2 regions of the Pseudomonas sp. HLT2-19-2 genome follow, and region 2 is predicted to be linked to the other one. Evidence: riboswitches for the same ligand, from Rfam matches in the RefSeq annotation. Region 2 holds a riboswitch; the other holds the start of a gene.
The links. A riboswitch is a leader RNA that binds a small molecule or an ion and turns the genes downstream of it on or off. The one in region 2 is predicted to bind cobalamin.
Positions count from the first base shown of each region.

Region 1: another riboswitch for cobalamin. It lies ahead of ACYZTU_RS17475 (CbtB domain-containing protein); the one in region 2 lies ahead of cobO (cob(I)yrinic acid a,c-diamide adenosyltransferase).

Region 1 is NZ_CM142712.1:3,754,383-3,762,374, forward strand. Features, by position in the region: gene cobN (cobaltochelatase subunit CobN) at 1-60, opposite strand, end outside; gene cobW (cobalamin biosynthesis protein CobW) at 64-1,125, opposite strand; cobalamin riboswitch at 1,228-1,440, opposite strand; cobalamin riboswitch at 1,543-1,771, shown strand; gene ACYZTU_RS17475 (CbtB domain-containing protein) at 1,892-2,095, shown strand; gene ACYZTU_RS17480 (CbtA family protein) at 2,107-2,814, shown strand; gene ACYZTU_RS17485 (cobalamin biosynthesis protein) at 2,811-3,224, shown strand; gene cobM (precorrin-4 C(11)-methyltransferase) at 3,308-4,054, shown strand; gene nfuA (Fe-S biogenesis protein NfuA) at 4,116-4,700, opposite strand; gene ACYZTU_RS17500 (transposase) at 4,900-5,205, shown strand; gene ACYZTU_RS17505 (IS3 family transposase) at 5,232-6,038, shown strand; gene ACYZTU_RS17510 (fatty acid cis/trans isomerase) at 6,189-7,992, opposite strand, start outside.
Region 2 is NZ_CM142712.1:4,399,353-4,407,344, forward strand. Features, by position in the region: gene cobD (threonine-phosphate decarboxylase CobD) at 1-520, opposite strand, end outside; gene cbiB (adenosylcobinamide-phosphate synthase CbiB) at 513-1,421, opposite strand; gene bluB (5,6-dimethylbenzimidazole synthase) at 1,418-2,068, opposite strand; gene ACYZTU_RS20425 (cobyrinate a,c-diamide synthase) at 2,065-3,402, opposite strand; gene cobO (cob(I)yrinic acid a,c-diamide adenosyltransferase) at 3,413-4,024, opposite strand; cobalamin riboswitch at 4,105-4,338, opposite strand; gene ACYZTU_RS20435 (hypothetical protein) at 4,492-5,076, shown strand; gene ACYZTU_RS20440 (PQQ-dependent sugar dehydrogenase) at 5,145-6,458, shown strand; gene ACYZTU_RS20445 (O-methyltransferase) at 6,463-7,116, opposite strand; gene ACYZTU_RS20450 (C40 family peptidase) at 7,132-7,668, opposite strand; gene ACYZTU_RS20455 (C40 family peptidase) at 7,834-7,992, opposite strand, start outside.

The DNA of each region.
Region 1 (7,992 bases), 640 kb from region 2:
AAGGTCGGCAATGTTGTCATCCGACACGAAACCGCCGGGTTGGGTCCTGAGCAGGTGCATGGCTTAAACGCTGAGCGCAGCGCGCAATTGCGTTTCGATTAGAATTCCGTCCAGTTCCTGGCCGATCAATACCAGGCGCGTGGTGCGCGCTTCGTCGGCGCCCCACTGACGATCGAAATGCTTGTCGAAACGTGTGCCCACGCCCTGGATTAACAGGCGCATTGGTTTGTTCGGGATGGCGGCGAAACCTTTGACACGCAAGATGCCGTGCTGAACCACCAATTGAGTCAACGCGTCCAGCAGCAGGCTTTCGTCTGCCTGGGGCAGTTCGATCGAGATCGAATCGAAAGCATCGTGATCGTGATCGTCCTCACCTTCATGGTGGTGATCGTGATGGCTGTGACGGCTGTCGATGTGTTCTTCGGAACCGGCACCGAGGCCGATCAGCACGTCCAGTGGCAGACGACCACTGCTGGCTTCGATGACTTTCACGGCGGGCGGCAACTCTTCAGCGACTTCCAGGCGCACACGGGCCAGGTCTTCGGGGCTGATCAGGTCGGCCTTGTTGAGGATCACCAGGTCGGCGCTGGCCAGTTGGTCGGCGAACAACTCGTGCAGCGGCGATTCGTGGTCCAGGTTCGGGTCGAGTTTGCGCTGGGCATCGACCTGGTCCGGGAAAGCGGCGAAGGTGCCGGCGGCGACCGCTGGGCTATCGACCACGGTGATGACCGCGTCAACAGTGCAGGCGCTGCGGATTTCCGGCCACTGGAAAGCTTGCACCAGCGGTTTTGGCAGGGCCAGACCCGAGGTTTCGATGAGGATGTGGTCGAGGTCGCCGCGACGGGCGACCAGTTCGCGCATCACCGGGAAGAATTCTTCTTGAACGGTGCAGCACAGGCAGCCATTGGCCAATTCATAAACGCGGCCGTTGGCTTCTTCTTCTGTGCAGCCGATGGAGCACTGCTTGAGAATTTCGCCGTCGATGCCCAGCTCGCCAAACTCGTTGACGATCACCGCAATACGACGGCCCTGAGCGTTGTCGAGCATGTGCCGCAGCAACGTGGTTTTGCCCGAGCCGAGGAAGCCGGTAACGATGGTGACAGGGAGTTTGGCCAGTGTTTTCATCGGATGCCCTTTGGCAAGGTGGCGGGCATACGGGACGACGACCGGCAACGCGGACGCGCGTGCCTGAAGAGTTCGCCACCGGATCACCCCGCCCGGTTGAAAGTGAGAATCTGTGTCGAGGCAGGTCTCCTGGCTGACGGCTTGCCAGTCGTTCGACTGACGTTGGCTGCGCCTTCCCGCGGGCCCGATAGACAGGGCTTGCAGTGGCGTGGCAGCCAACAGAACCGTTCACAGTTGCGGGGGCAGCCGCGGCATCGACCGCGTTCCCTTCTTAGCTTCGGCAGACGCCGAAGAACCTCGAAAGCGCAAGGCTACGCATCGTCTCGGGGCGGGTCAATGTCCTACACAGAGCCAATCATCATTCGGTACCGAGTTGAGAACCCTTGCCAATTGACGCCCAACCCCCGCCCATGCTCTCCTACACGCCTTGTTACGGGTGCCCTTCACAGGGTGAAACGGGAAACCGGTGAATCATGTGCTTTACTCTAAAGCCATGTCAGTCCGGTGCTGCCCCCGCAACGGTAAGCGAGCGAAGCGTCAGATCCACTGTGCCAGCAGTTCGGCATGGGAAGGTGATGTTTGCAGGTCAAGGCGAAAGCCAGCGCCCCTCGTGAGCCCGGAGACCGGCCCGCAACACAAAGTGACCATTACGATCACTGAATAACAAACCCGCGGTGGGCGGGCGCTGTTTGAACCTCTGCGCGCCCGACTCGCAGGGGTCTTCCATGCGCTCTATTCACCCGCTGACAGACCAGAGGGAAGCGCCATGTCGATCATCAGCAGCACCGGCAGCAACACCGATAAGAGCACCGCCAGCACCACCACGACCCTGACTCAACGCCTGACCGCCGCCGTGTTTGCGTCGATCCTTGGCGCTAGCCTGGTGTATTTCGCCGGTTTCTCGCACATCGAAGCGGTGCACAATGCCGCGCACGATACCCGCCACAGCTCTGCATTCCCGTGCCATTGAGACCTGCTGACATGATCAAGCGTATTGCGCAAACCGCAGGGTTCACCGGGCTGCTGGCCGCCCTGCTGCTGACCCTGCTGCAAAGCTTCTGGGTGGCTCCGCTGATTCTGCAGGCCGAGACTTACGAAAAGTCCGAGCCCGCCGCTGTTGCCGTTCACGAACACGCCGCGGGTGCTGTCGCCGCTCACACTCACGACGCCGATGCCTGGGAACCGGAAGACGGCTGGCAGCGCGTGCTGTCGACCACGGGCGGCAATCTGGTGGTAGCGGTCGGTTTCGCCCTGATGCTTGCCGGTCTTTACACCTTGCGCGCACCGACTCGCACTTCCCAAGGCCTGCTATGGGGCCTGGCCGGTTATGCGACGTTCGTGCTGGCACCCACCCTCGGCCTGCCGCCTGAGCTGCCGGGCACCGCCGCTGCTGATTTGGCGCAACGGCAGGTCTGGTGGATCGGCACTGCCGCCTCCACGGCGGTCGGTATCGCATTGATCGTGTTCAGCCGCCACTGGTTGATGAAAGTGCTCGGCGTGGCCATTCTGGCCGTTCCTCACGTGATCGGTGCACCACAACCGGAAGTCCATTCGATGCTGGCTCCAGAAACCCTGGAAGCTCAATTCAAAATCGCTTCGCAGCTGACCAACGTGGCGTTCTGGCTGGCCCTGGGCTTAGTCAGTGCCTGGTTGTTCCGCCGCAAAAGCGATGGTCAATACCACACATGACTGACCTCAGTGCAGCGCCGACCCTGGTGGTCGGCCTGGGCTGCCAGCGCGGCTGCCCCGTCAGCACGCTGCGGGCGTTGCTCGATCAGGCGTTACAGGCTCATAAAATCGAGCTCCACCAGATCAAGGCGTTGGCCAGCATTGACCTGAAGCGCGAAGAACCTGGTTTGATCGAGTTGGCCGAACAGCTAGCGCTGCCACTGATGTACTTCAGCAGCGAACAACTGGCCTGCTATCAACCGCAACTCAGCCACCGCTCGGACATCGCGTTCGAACGCACCGGCTGCTACGGCGTCGCGGAAAGTGCCGCCCTGGCCCTGGCCGAACAGTTGGCCCAGGCACCGGCAAAATTGCTGATTCCACGACAAAAATATGCCCAGGCCACCTTGGCATTGGCCTGCGTCGCCTGAAATCCTCAATAATCCCTGTCTTTGATCATGAGCAATCTTCATCTGAAGCTTTGTCCAGCCCCTTTTTCTCACAGGAACCGACGATGACCGTCTACTTCATTGGCGCAGGTCCCGGCGACCCGGAACTGATCACCGTCAAAGGCCAACGGCTGATTCGAAGCTGCCCGGTGGTCATCTATGCCGGCTCCCTGGTGCCCGCCGCCGTGCTGGAAGGCCATCGCGCCGAACACGTGGTCAACAGCGCTGAACTGCACTTGGAACAGATCATCGAGCTGATCAAGACTGCCCATGCCAACGGCCAGGACGTGGCCCGGGTGCACTCCGGTGATCCGAGTCTGTACGGCGCCATTGGCGAGCAGATTCGCTACCTGCGCGAACTCGACATCCCTTTTGAGATTATTCCCGGCGTCACGGCCACGGCGGCCTGCGCGGCACTGTTGGGCGCCGAACTGACGTTACCCGATGTGTCGCAAAGCGTAATCCTGACCCGCTACGCCGACAAGACCGCCATGCCCGTCGGCGAAGAGCTAGGCAGCCTGGCACAGCATGGGGCGACCATGGCGATTCATCTGGGGGTCAATCATCTGGAGAAAATCCTGGTTGAATTGCTGCCGCACTACGGCGCGGACTGCCCGATCGCGGTGATTCACCGAGCGACCTGGCCGGATCAGGATTGGGTGGTGGGGACGCTTGAAGACATTGCAGCGAAAGTTGAAGCCAAGGGGTTTCGGCGCACGGCGTTGATTTTGGTGGGCAGAGTCTTGGGCAGTGATCACTTCAGTGAGTCATCGCTGTACCGCGCTGGGCATGCGCATCTCTACAGACCCTAGGACCCATAAAAAAACGGCGCTCACGGGGCGCCGTTTTTTATGTTTGCAGTGAACACCTTACTTAGTAGTAGGCGTTTTCTTTCTGCGTGTGGTCGGTGACGTCACGAACACCCTTGAGCTCGGGAATGCGTTCGAGCAACGTGCGCTCGATGCCTTCGCGCAGGGTGACGTCTGCCTGGCCGCAGCCTTGGCAACCGCCGCCGAACTTCAGTACGGCGATGCCGTCTTCGACCACATCGATCAGGCTGACCTGACCGCCGTGGCTGGCCAGCCCCGGGTTGATCTCGGTTTGCAGGTAGTAGTTAATGCGCTCGTTGACCGGGCTGTCGGCGTTGACCATCGGGACTTTGGCGTTTGGCGCCTTGATGGTCAATTGGCCGCCCATGCGGTCGGTGGCGTAGTCGACTACCGCATCGTCCAGGAAAGCTTCGCTGAACGAGTCGATGTAAGCGGTGAAGCTTTTCAGCCCCAGCGCGGTGTCTTCAGGTTTTTCTTCGCCCGGCTTGCAGTAGGCAATGCAGGTTTCGGCGTACTGAGTGCCAGGCTGGGTGATAAAGACGCGGATGCCGATGCCTGGGGTGTTCTGCTTGGAAAGCAGATCAGCCAGATAATCGTGGGCGGCGTCGGTGATGGTAATAGCGGTCATGGAAACTCCTCGCAGGCTTGGGCGCAGTTTACGCCAATCATCGCGCCGCACAAAGTCCTAGTATTTTTGTCGGGAAAGATGCGTCTGTCGATGAACATCTGATCACCGCAACCCCTGTAGGAGCGAAGCTGATCTGGCCTAATGAATTTGGACACATCAATAGGGCGCTATGATGGCGCCCAAATCTGAGGTGTGCATGATGATGCGAAAATCCTATTCCAATGAGTTCAAACTCAAAGCTGCAAGCATGGTGCTCGATGAGGATCAGCCGATTCCCGAGACCTGTGCCAGCTTGGATATCGGCCCAACAGCCTTGCGCCGCTGGGTCGAGCAGGTGCGAAAAGAGCGCGCCGGATCGACGCTTGCCGGTACCAAGGCGATCACCGTCGACCAGAAGCAAATCCAGGAACTTAAAGCCCTGCTCAGGCAGAAAGACCGGGATATCGAAATCCTAAAAAAGGCCAGTGCTCTCCTGCTTTTGGACTCCAAAGATCATTCCCTCTGATCAGTGAGCTGGGCGAGCAGTACGGTATTAGAGACTGCTGCCGCGTGTTTGAAGTCAACCGCAGCAGCTATTACGCCTGGCGCCAGCGTCAAGGTAAAACCAACCCGGAGCGCGAAGCGCTCAAGGTTGTTTTGATTAAATACCACAAGGCATCAAGAGGCTCGGCAGGTGCACGAACCCTCTCCGAAGACCTGCGGGGCGACGGCCATCAGGTGGGCCGCTACATGGCCCGCGGTTTGATGAAGGAAGCTGGGATCGCTAGCCGTCAGCGTAGACCTCACAAATACAAGTCATCGGGCGTTGAGTCGCTGGTGGCTGAGCATGAGTTGGAGCGTGAGTTTTACGTAGCTGATATCAATAAGGTTTGGTGCGCGGATATCACCTATATCCAGCTAGGCAAGCGCTGGCTCTACTTCTCGGTCGTTCTGGATCTGTTTGCGCGACGTGTGGTGGGCTGGTCGTTTTCACTGGTCGCAGACGCGACGCTGGCGCGCGAATCACTGCGAATGGCCGTCGAATTGAGAGGACGACCTAAAGGTGTACTGTTTCATTCTGACCAGGGATGTCAGTACACCAGCCATAAATTCAGGGACGAACTGATGGCGCACGAGCTTAGGCAGAGCATGAGTCGAAAAGGCCAATGCTGGGATAACGCCCCGATGGAGCGTTTTTTTGGAAGTTTGAAGTCAGAATGGGTACCTGAAAATGGGTACAACTCAGAACACGAAGCCCGAGTTGATATAAACCGCTATGTGGCGCGCTACAACAACGTCAGGCGCCATAGTTACAACGGTTACCACTCACCTGTAGCAGCGGAAAAGTTGGCGGTGTGAGAACCGAAAAAAATGTCCAAAATTACTGGACCAGTTCAAGCTTGCTCGCGAAAGCGGTCTGATAGTTGACATTTATGCTGAATGTCAGCCCCCTTTCGCGAGCAAGCTTCGCTCCTACAGGGGTTCGGCGGTGCGTGTTCAGGCTTTCGATCAAAGATTCTCGTACCGGTTCATGTCCAGCACACCCTCTTCCACCGGATCGGTCTCGTGGACGTACCGGCTCAGGTCATGGAAGTAGAACCAGAACTGCGGATGGCTGCGGCGAATGCCCCAGCGCTCGACGATTTTTTCGAAGCGATGGGCGTCCTTGGCGTTTTCCATCTCGCCGACAAACTCAGGCACTTGCTCCGCCGGGATGTTGAACATGAAGTTCGGATAGCTGCTGAGCACGCCCGGGTAAATAGTCACGGTGTCGAGCCCTGGCTGATACCGCAGCGATTCACCCAGCAGGAACGCCACGTTACTGTGCGCGCGGTTGCGCAGCAGGCTGTAAACCTCGCGTTTGCCGCTCTGGGTTTCGATGCGCAACAGGGTCGCTTCCGGCAGCTGATCAATGACCCTCAATCCGGCCGCCGGACGCGAAGTCAGGCGACTCAAGGCCTGCTCGGCGCTCTGCAATGCCGGATCGATGTTCGGCCGCGAGCAATAAGCGCCGTCACACCGGTTGATCGGATCAGGCTTGGCGTTGAGGTCGCCGTAACGGGCCAGCAGCTGCATGACGAAATCGCGTTTCGGGTCCTTTTCGTCCAGCACCAGCGCCGTCTCTTTGTCGTTATCGATGGACTCGTAGTCCATCCACATCTTGAATTTTCCGCCGCTCTGGTACCAATCGTCGAGGTAATCATCCCGCGAATCGGCGGGCATCAGACGGAGGAAGTTTTGCTCGGCGCCGTTGCGAATCAGGTCGAAGTACAGGCGCGTTTGCGCCTGATGGGAGACGTTGCCGAACACGTCGAAGTTGACCGCCAATTGATAATAGGTGCGCTCCAGCAACGGAAAGTCGAACAGCCACATCGTTTGCGGCACGTCACCGATCAGGCCTTTGTTCACCGAGGCGCTGTCGAAATGCCGGAAAATGCTCAGCAGCGCGTTGTCGTTGCCGGCCCACAAGGTCGACCAGCTCGGCGCTGGCGTATCGGCGTAACTGTCACGGCGCAGCGCCTCGTACTCGTTACGCTTGTTGCGGTACTCATGCCAAAGGCTCAGGACACTGCCGACATCATCGTTCTGCCCCGGCATCGCCAGCAACGGCGTGGCCTGACCGCGGTAGTTCGGATCGATGATGTAGAGGTCGTGCTCAGGCGCCTGGAACAGTGCCCAGAAGTTATCGCGGATCACGTCGGTGGCGATCTGACCGCGGCACACCGGGCCGCGAATGAAGGTGCGCACGAAGTATTCGGCGTTATCAAGCATGAACTGATAACGCGCCTGGGCCGGGATCGCCTCGAACGTGCTGAACGGATTGGCCCGACGATCCGGCCCGTAGCCTGGCAACGCATTGACCTGCCAGTTGCCGTTATAGAAGAGGCTTTTGGTCCGCGCCATCTTCGCCGCGCTCAACGGGTAGGTGATGTGGGTCTTTTGCACAATCACGCCTTGCACCGGCCACAAGCGGTAATACACCTGAGTACCCGGATCGTCATTCGGGCGGCGTGTGTTGATCAGGTCGATCGGCTGGCCGGTCGGCGTGCGTGAACGGACCCACTGAAAGAAATGCCCCGGCTCGCCGTCCTTGAAATAGAGATGAGCGAGAAACCAATGCTCGAACAACCAACGCCCCACCAGGCTCTGTCGCGCGCCCGGTGCGTTGAGCAGGTTTTCCCACTGCACCACCTGCAACGCTTCTTTGGCGCTCGGCACAAGGCCTTGCTCGTCAATCGGCGCGCCGGACGCCAACCAGCGTTGCAGCGTCTGGTATTGCTGGTCGGTCAGGCCGGTGACCGCCAGCGGCATG
Region 2 (7,992 bases):
TCAGCGACGGCGTGTTGTCCATGAACGCCTCGTCCACCACCAGCCAGCCACCGCGCTGGGCCAGCCGCGAGTGCCAGTCGAGCAACCGCCTCGGTGTCAGGCTCAGGCCAGTAGGATTGTTCGGGTTGACCACCACCAGCACGTCGAGGCTGTCGAGATAGAAGTCGACTTCCTGCTCCAGCACTTCACGCACGATGTAGCCATGGCGTCGCCACGCTTCGGCGTGTTCGGCGTAACACGGCGAGAGCACGCCGACCTTGCCCGCCCGGCGTAAACGCGGCAGCAACTGGATCGCCATTTGCGAACCGGCCACCGGCAACACCTGTGCGGCACCGTAATAATCACAGGCCGCCTGCTCCAGACCGTCATCGGTTTCCGGCAAACGCGCCCAGGCCCGCAACGGGATCTCCGGGACCGGAAACGGCCAGGGTGCGAGGCCGCTGGACAGGTCGAGCCAATCGGCTTCGGCGATGCCGTACTCGAGCGCCGCCTTGCGTAACCGACCACCGTGCTCAAGCATAGAATTCAGCCCCCACGCAGAGGATCAGCAACCATAACCATACCCCGCGCTGGACCAATTGCCAGCCACGGTCGATGGAGTCGGCGTCCGCCGGCACGCCTTCGCCCAATTGTGGACGCTGATGCAGTTCACCGTGATAAATCGCCGCCCCGCCCAACTCGACACCGAGCGCACCGGCACCCGCCGCCATCACTGGGCCAGCATTCGGGCTGTCCCAGGTCGGGCCTTGGGTGCGCCAGCACTTTAGAGCGAGTCGGGTTTTGCCCAGCAGCGCGTAGGTCAACGCCACCAGGCGTGCAGGAATGTAATTGAGGATGTCGTCGATCTTTGCCGCCGCCCAGCCGAAACGCTCGAAGCGTTGGTTGCGGTAACCCCACATCGCATCGAGGGTGTTGCTCAATCGGTAGAGCACCACACCGGGCGCGCCGGCCACGGCAAACCAGAACAACGCGGCAAACACCGCGTCACTGCCGTTCTCCAGCACCGATTCGGTGGCAGCCCGGGCGACTTCGGTTTTACCCAGTTCGCTGGTCTGGCGACTGACCAGATAACCCACGCGTTTGCGCGCCTCGTCCAGATCATCGCTGCGCAGGGCTTTGGCCACCGGTTCGACGTGTTCACCGAGGCTGCGCAGGCCGAGGGCGCAATAGAGCGCGAGAATTTCGACGATCCAGCCGACATAGGGCGCCCAGGAAAACGCCGTGGCCAGCAACGTCAGCGGCAACACTGCAATTACCCAGGCAGTGACGCCATGACTGCGCCAGCCGCGACCGCCGGAGTTGAAACGTTGCTCGATGCGATCGGCAAAACGGCCGAACGCCACCAGCGGATGCCAGCGTTTGGGTTCACCCAGCAGCGCATCCAGCGCAACCGCGGCGACACTCAACAACGCCACACTCATTGACTCACTCCCCAATAATTTTCGTACAACAGCTCACTGAGCGGACGCGCCTGCGCCCAGCCTTCGAGTACCAGCATCGGCGCCGGATAAAATTCCTTGACCGGCCCCAGGCAAAGAACGGCTAAGGGTTTGGCGCCGGCCGGCAAACCCAGCAGGTCCGCCAGGGCTTGCGGCTCGAACAACGACACCCAGCCCATGCCCAGTCCTTCGACGCGGGAGGCCAGCCAAAGGTTCTGAATCGCGCAGGACAACGAGGCCATGTCCATTTCCGGCAAGGTGCGACGGCCGAAAATATGGCGCTCGCGATCGTCCATCAGCGCGGCGACCAACACTTCGGCGCAGTCGTTGATGCCTTCGACTTTCAGCTTCATGAATTCGTCGGTGCGCTCGCCGAGGGCTTCGGCGGTGCGGATGCGTTCTTCTTCCACCAGTAGCTGGATCTTGCCGCGCAGGGCTCGATCGCTGATGCGGATGAACCGCCAGGGCTGCATCAGGCCGACACTCGGTGCCTGATGCGCCGCTTCGAGCAGGCGCCGCAGTAATTGCGGCTCGACGGTGCCGCCGCTGAAATGGCGCATGTCACGGCGTTCGGCGATGGCTCGGTAGACCGCTGCGCGTTCGGCTTCGGAGAAGGCGTTGTCAGTCATGGCCTCTTCGCGGGCAAGCCCGCTCCCACAGGATTTTGGTCAGGCGCAAATAGCGCGGCAACCGCCGATGGATTGGACGGAAAATAGAAGTGCACATAAGAGGCGGTCATCCGCCCTTCACGATAAATCGCCTCTGCCCCACGCCCGCCGTTAGGGCTCAGGCCACGAGCGATTGGCTCAAGCTCGGTACTGGTCAGCGAATGGTGATAGGTGTGCCCGCGCAACGAACCTTCCGGCAATTCGACCGCCTGCAACGCCAACGCGGCCAGACGTTTTTGCATCACCGCCTCCCCTGCCAGCAAGCCGACCAATTCAGCGCGAGTGCCCTCGACATCGGTCAACGAGTCGAGCAGATACAGCATGCCCCCACATTCGGCCAACAACGGTTTATCCGCCGCATGGTGAGCGCGGATTGCAGTCAGCATTGTGGTGTTCTGTGACAGCGCCACATGATGCAATTCGGGATAACCACCCGGCAGATAAAGACTGTCTGCCTCCGGCAGTTGCGCATCACGGATCGGCGAAAAAAACAGCAACTCGGCGCCCATGGCGCGCAGCAGATCCAGGCTTGCGCCGTAGGTGAAGGCAAACGCTTCATCTCGGGCCACGGCAATTCGCACACCGGCCAGCAACGGCTCGGCAGCGATCACATCAGGAACCGCGAATTCCACCGCCGGTGGCAGCGCGACCTCGCAACTGCTGGCCAGTGCATCGGCCGCTGCATCGAGGCGCAGGTCGAGATCGTTCAACTCGCTGGCCTGAACCAGACCCAAATGACGACTCGGCAATTCGATCCCGGTTTCCCGGGACAACGCGCCGTACCAGCGCAAGCCTTCGGTCAGGCTGCCTTCGAGCAATTGTGCGTGACGCACTGTGCCAACGCGGTTGGCCAACACACCGGCAAACGGCAAATCCGGCTGATAGCGCGCCAGCCCCAACGCCAGTGCGCCAAAGGTCTGGGCCATGGCGGTGCCGTCGATCACACCCAGCACCGGCACACCGAAGTGTCGCGCCAGATCAGCGCTGGACGGCGTACCGTCAAACAGCCCCATGACGCCTTCGATGAGGATCAGGTCGGCTTCGCCGGCGGCTTCCCACAACAGACGACGACTTTCCTGCTCGCCGACCATCCACATGTCCAGTTGATACACCGGCGCACCGCTGGCGCGCTCGAGAATCATCGGGTCGAGAAAGTCCGGGCCGCACTTGAATACGCGAACCTTGCGCCCCTGATTGCGATGCAAACGGGCCAGCGCGGCGGTGACGGTGGTCTTGCCCTGACCGGAAGCCGGCGCGGCAATCAGCACCGCCGGGCAGTGACGGCTGATTTTCATAAAGTAGTATTCACAGCTCGACGCCTTTTTGCGCTTTGATCCCGGCCTGAAACGCGTGTTTGATCACTCCCATTTCGGTGACCGTGTCGGCCAGTTCGATCATCTCCGGCTTGGCACCGCGACCGGTGACCACCACGTGCTGCATCGGCGGACGCGCCTGCAAATCGCTGAGCACCTGATCCAGATCGAGGTAGCCGTGCTTGAGCGCAATGTTCAATTCGTCGAGCACCACCAGGCCAATCGACGGATCACGCAGCAATTCGCGGGACACCGCCCACGCAGCTTCAGCGGCGGCGATGTCACGCTGGCGATCCTGGGTTTCCCAGGTGAAGCCCTCGCCCATCACATGAAAACGCACCTGTTCCGGGAAGCGCCGGAAGAACAATTCTTCGCCGGTGCTGTTGCGCCCCTTGATGAACTGCACCACGCCACACTGCATGCCGTGGCCCATGGACCGGGCGAGCATGCCGAAGGCCGAACTGCTTTTGCCTTTGCCGTTGCCGGTCAGCACCAGCAGCAGGCCGCATTCATTCGGGGAGTTGGCGATGCGTTCGTCGATCACGGCTTTTTTGCGCAGCATGCGCGCCAGATGACGTTCGTCACGATCGGGGGTATCAGTCATGGGGAGCTCTCCGTTGAGGCTGGATAACGGCGGGCAGGCACAAGAATAGACGGCAAAAAGCCTGGCATCGCCCACCGTGATGCCGCTGAATGGATCAGGCCGGTCTCCGGGCTCATGAGCGGCGATTCGCCTGACTGCGCGCCTTCCCATGTCGACACTCGACACAGTGGCTCAAGGCGCAGTCTTCACTCATTTACCGTTGCGGGGGCAGCGCCGGGATCGTGAGCCTTCATCAATTGAAGAGATCGCTCACCGGCTTCCCTGTTTCACTCTGTCGACCGCAGTCACAGAGCACCTGAAACAAGCCGCGAAGGTTAGAGGGTTGGGGATGGAGCGTCAATTGAAGACGGGCGGCCTGCGAGCGAATAACTGCCGTCGATCAATTATCTGACGCCAATCTTGTGCCACACTCACGACAGTGATATCAAAGAGCCACAATCTCACAGCACAATAAAAAGGTGAGCCACATGCAAGGCATGATCATCAGCAATCCGAAGCTGGAATTCCTGCGCCCGGTGCTGGAACGCTGGTTTGACTGTATCGACCGCTACAACGCCGTGCGCGGCGATAACGACACGCCTTACTGGTTCGATGAAAAAGCCAACCTGAGCCTGCTGTCCGCCGCTGCGTGGATGGCGGAAATGGTGACGCTGCAACAAACGCCGACCCGTAAACAGACCGAAGAAGGCGAACGCAATGGCCGCGCCGATCTGTTTATCGCTACCCGTGAAGAACGCGCTTACCTTCAGGCGACCCAGCGCTGGCCACGCGTCAACAGCCTGAACCTGACTCAAGCATTGCAGGACATCACCAGCGACGCCAAGCGCATCAGCTACGCCAGCGACCTGAAACTCGGCTGCCTGTTCGTTGCGCCGCAAAAAGCCCAACAAAGCGCTACTCCGGAAGAACTCCAGGACATGGTCGACGACCTGCAAAAGGAACACACCTGCGCGGTGGCCTGGTATTTCCCCTATGCCTATCGCAAATTGCGCAACGAAGCCGGCAACTATCACCCCGGCATCGCCGTGCTGTTCAAGGAAGCCCGCGGTTGACCGGTTGAACCATCGCGCACCTGCGCTTCTCTATTGATTAGGTCAATGCATTCATAGGGAAGATCAGCATGCGCAAGCCTCAGCTCGCTCTCGTCATCGTGCTCGCCGGAGGGCTTGCCGCCTGTGGTGAAACCTCCAGGCTGCAAATCTCCGACGGCACCGGCCCCTCTCCCAAGCTGCCAGAACCAAACAAAACCCTGATCCCGACGGTGAACATCGCCCCGGCGATCGGCTGGCCGGACGGCGCTAAACCCATCGCTGCGACAGGGACTCAAGTGGCGGCCTTTGCTGAAGGTCTCGATCACCCGCGCTGGCTCTACGTGTTGCCCAACGGCGACGTGCTGGTCGCCGAAACCAATGCACCGCCCAAACCCGATGACGGCAAAGGCATTCGTGGCTGGGTCATGGGCAAAGTCATGGGCCGTGCCGGCGCCACAGTACCGAGCCCGAACCGCATCACGCTGCTGCGGGACAAGGACCACGACGGCATCGCCGAAACCCGCACGGTGTTTCTGGAAAACCTCAACTCGCCCTTCGGCATGACCCTGGTCGGCAATGACCTGTACGTCGCCGACACCGACCGCTTGCTGCGCTTCCACTATGAAAACGGCGAGACGGCGATCAAATCACAGCCAATGAAGGTGATCGACCTGCCGGGCGGTACGCTGAATCACCACTGGACCAAAAACGTCATCGCCAGCAAGGACGGCCACAAGCTGTACGTGACGGTGGGCTCCAACAGCAACGTCGCCGAAAACGGCATGGACAAGGAAGAAGGTCGCGCGGCGATTTGGGAAGTAGATCGCGCCACCGGCAACCATCGAATCTTCGCCTCGGGGATTCGTAATCCAAACGGCCTGGCTTGGGAACCTCAGAGCGGCGCACTGTGGACGGCGGTCAACGAGCGCGACGAAATCGGCAGCGACCTGGTGCCGGACTACATCACTTCAGTGAAAGACGGCGGGTTCTACGGCTGGCCTTACAGTTATTACGGTCAACACGTCGACATTCGCGTCGAACCGCAAAACCCCGACCTCGTGGCCAAGGCCATTGCTCCGGACTACGCGGTCGGCCCGCATACCGCATCGCTGGGCCTGACGTTCGCTGAGGGCAACACGCTGCCGGCGCAGTTCAAGGAAGGCGCATTCATCGGCCAGCATGGCTCGTGGAACCGTAAGCCGCACAGTGGCTACAAAGTGATTTTCGTACCGTTCAGCGCAGGGAAACCGACCGGGCAGCCGGTTGATGTGCTCACCGGTTTCCTCAATGACGAGGAAAAAGCCATGGGCCGTCCGGTAGGCGTGGTGATTGATCAGCAGGGTGATTTGTTGGTGGCGGATGACGTGGGCAACAAGGTGTGGCGCGTATCGGCGACCAAGTAAGCGCTTAGCGCTTGCGGCACAGCGTCAATCCATCGCCCAACGGCAACAATGACAGATCCACACGCGAGTCATCTTTCAAGGCGCGATTGAGCGCCTGGATGGCTCGGGTGTCCTCGCTCTCGGGATTGCCCTCAAGCACCCGTGCGCTCCACAGCGTGTTATCAAACACCGCCAGACCGCCGACTCGCAGCAGACGCAGGGCGTGCTCCAGATAGCGTGGATAGTTGGCTTTATCGGCATCGATGAAGATCAGGTCGAACGGCTCTTGCTGGTCCATCTGAGCGAGGGTTTCCAGCGCAGGTGCCAAGCGTAGGTCAATTCGTTCGGTTAACCCCGCCTCCTGCCAGTAACGGCGCGCGGTGGCATTGTAGTCGCCAGGAATGTCGCAGCAGATCAGCGAGCCGTCATCCGGCAATGCAGCCGCCATGCACAAGGCGCTGTAACCGGTGAAGGTGCCGACTTCCAAGAGACGCTTGGCGCCGGTGAGTTTCACCAGTAGCGCGAGGAACTGGCCCTGCTCCGGCGCCACTTGCCAGCGAGCCATGGGCAGCGCCTGGGTTTCGTCACGCAAACGCTTGAGCAGCAGCGTTTCGCGCAGGGAAACGTCGAGCAGGTATTGATACAGGGAATCGTCGAGATTGAGTGTGCGAGCGGTCATGACAACCTCTGCAATTTAGGGGTTGCGTGCCAAGTGCTCAGGTTGCAAGACGCGCTTGGCACTCAGATAGGCTTTCTGCCAGTAAGCTTTGGACAAGCTGTCGAGCTTCACCGTGCCGCCGGTGGCGGGCGCATGGACGAAGCGACCTTCGCCGACGTAGATCCCGGCGTGGCTGACCTGGGAGCCGCCATTGGTGGCGAAGAAGATCAGGTCACCAGTTTGCAGACCTTCCTTGCCCACACTGGCCGCCTGCATGCTGATCATCTCGCGGGTGGTACGCGGCAGGGAAATGCCGGCGACGTCATGGTAGACGTAACCGATCAGCCCGCTGCAATCGAAACCCGAAGCCGGCGTGTTGCCACCCCAACGGTACGGGGTGCCCACCAGGCCGAGCGCGCGGAACAACACGTCTTCTGCCTCAGGGGAGAATGCTTGGGAGGAACCGAAAACAATGGGCGCGCGAACCACCGGCGCAGGAGGCGGTGTACGGCTGGCGCAGGCGCTGAGCAGCGCTGCGAAGAACATGATTGCGAGGCGGGCCGACGTCGACATATGCAGAACATCCTGATCTGGCTGCGGCTTTTTCTGCCGGGAGGACAGAAAAGAAAACCGCCTGCGCAGGACGCAGGCGGTTTGCCATCAATAATAGATCAGGATTCTAGCGGCTACGCGGCAAACTTCAAGTAAGACTTTAAGTTCACCTTACAAAATGTCCGCTTACTTGCGTGCCGTGACGATAGACGGGGCTGCAGTTGGCGTCATCGCCAGTGCGCGCTTGGCTTCGATGAAGGTCTTGCTCCAGTAGCTGTCGCCCAGGCTATCGATCCGGACACCACCGCTGCGGCGGCTGCTGGAATGGATGAACTGGTTGTCACC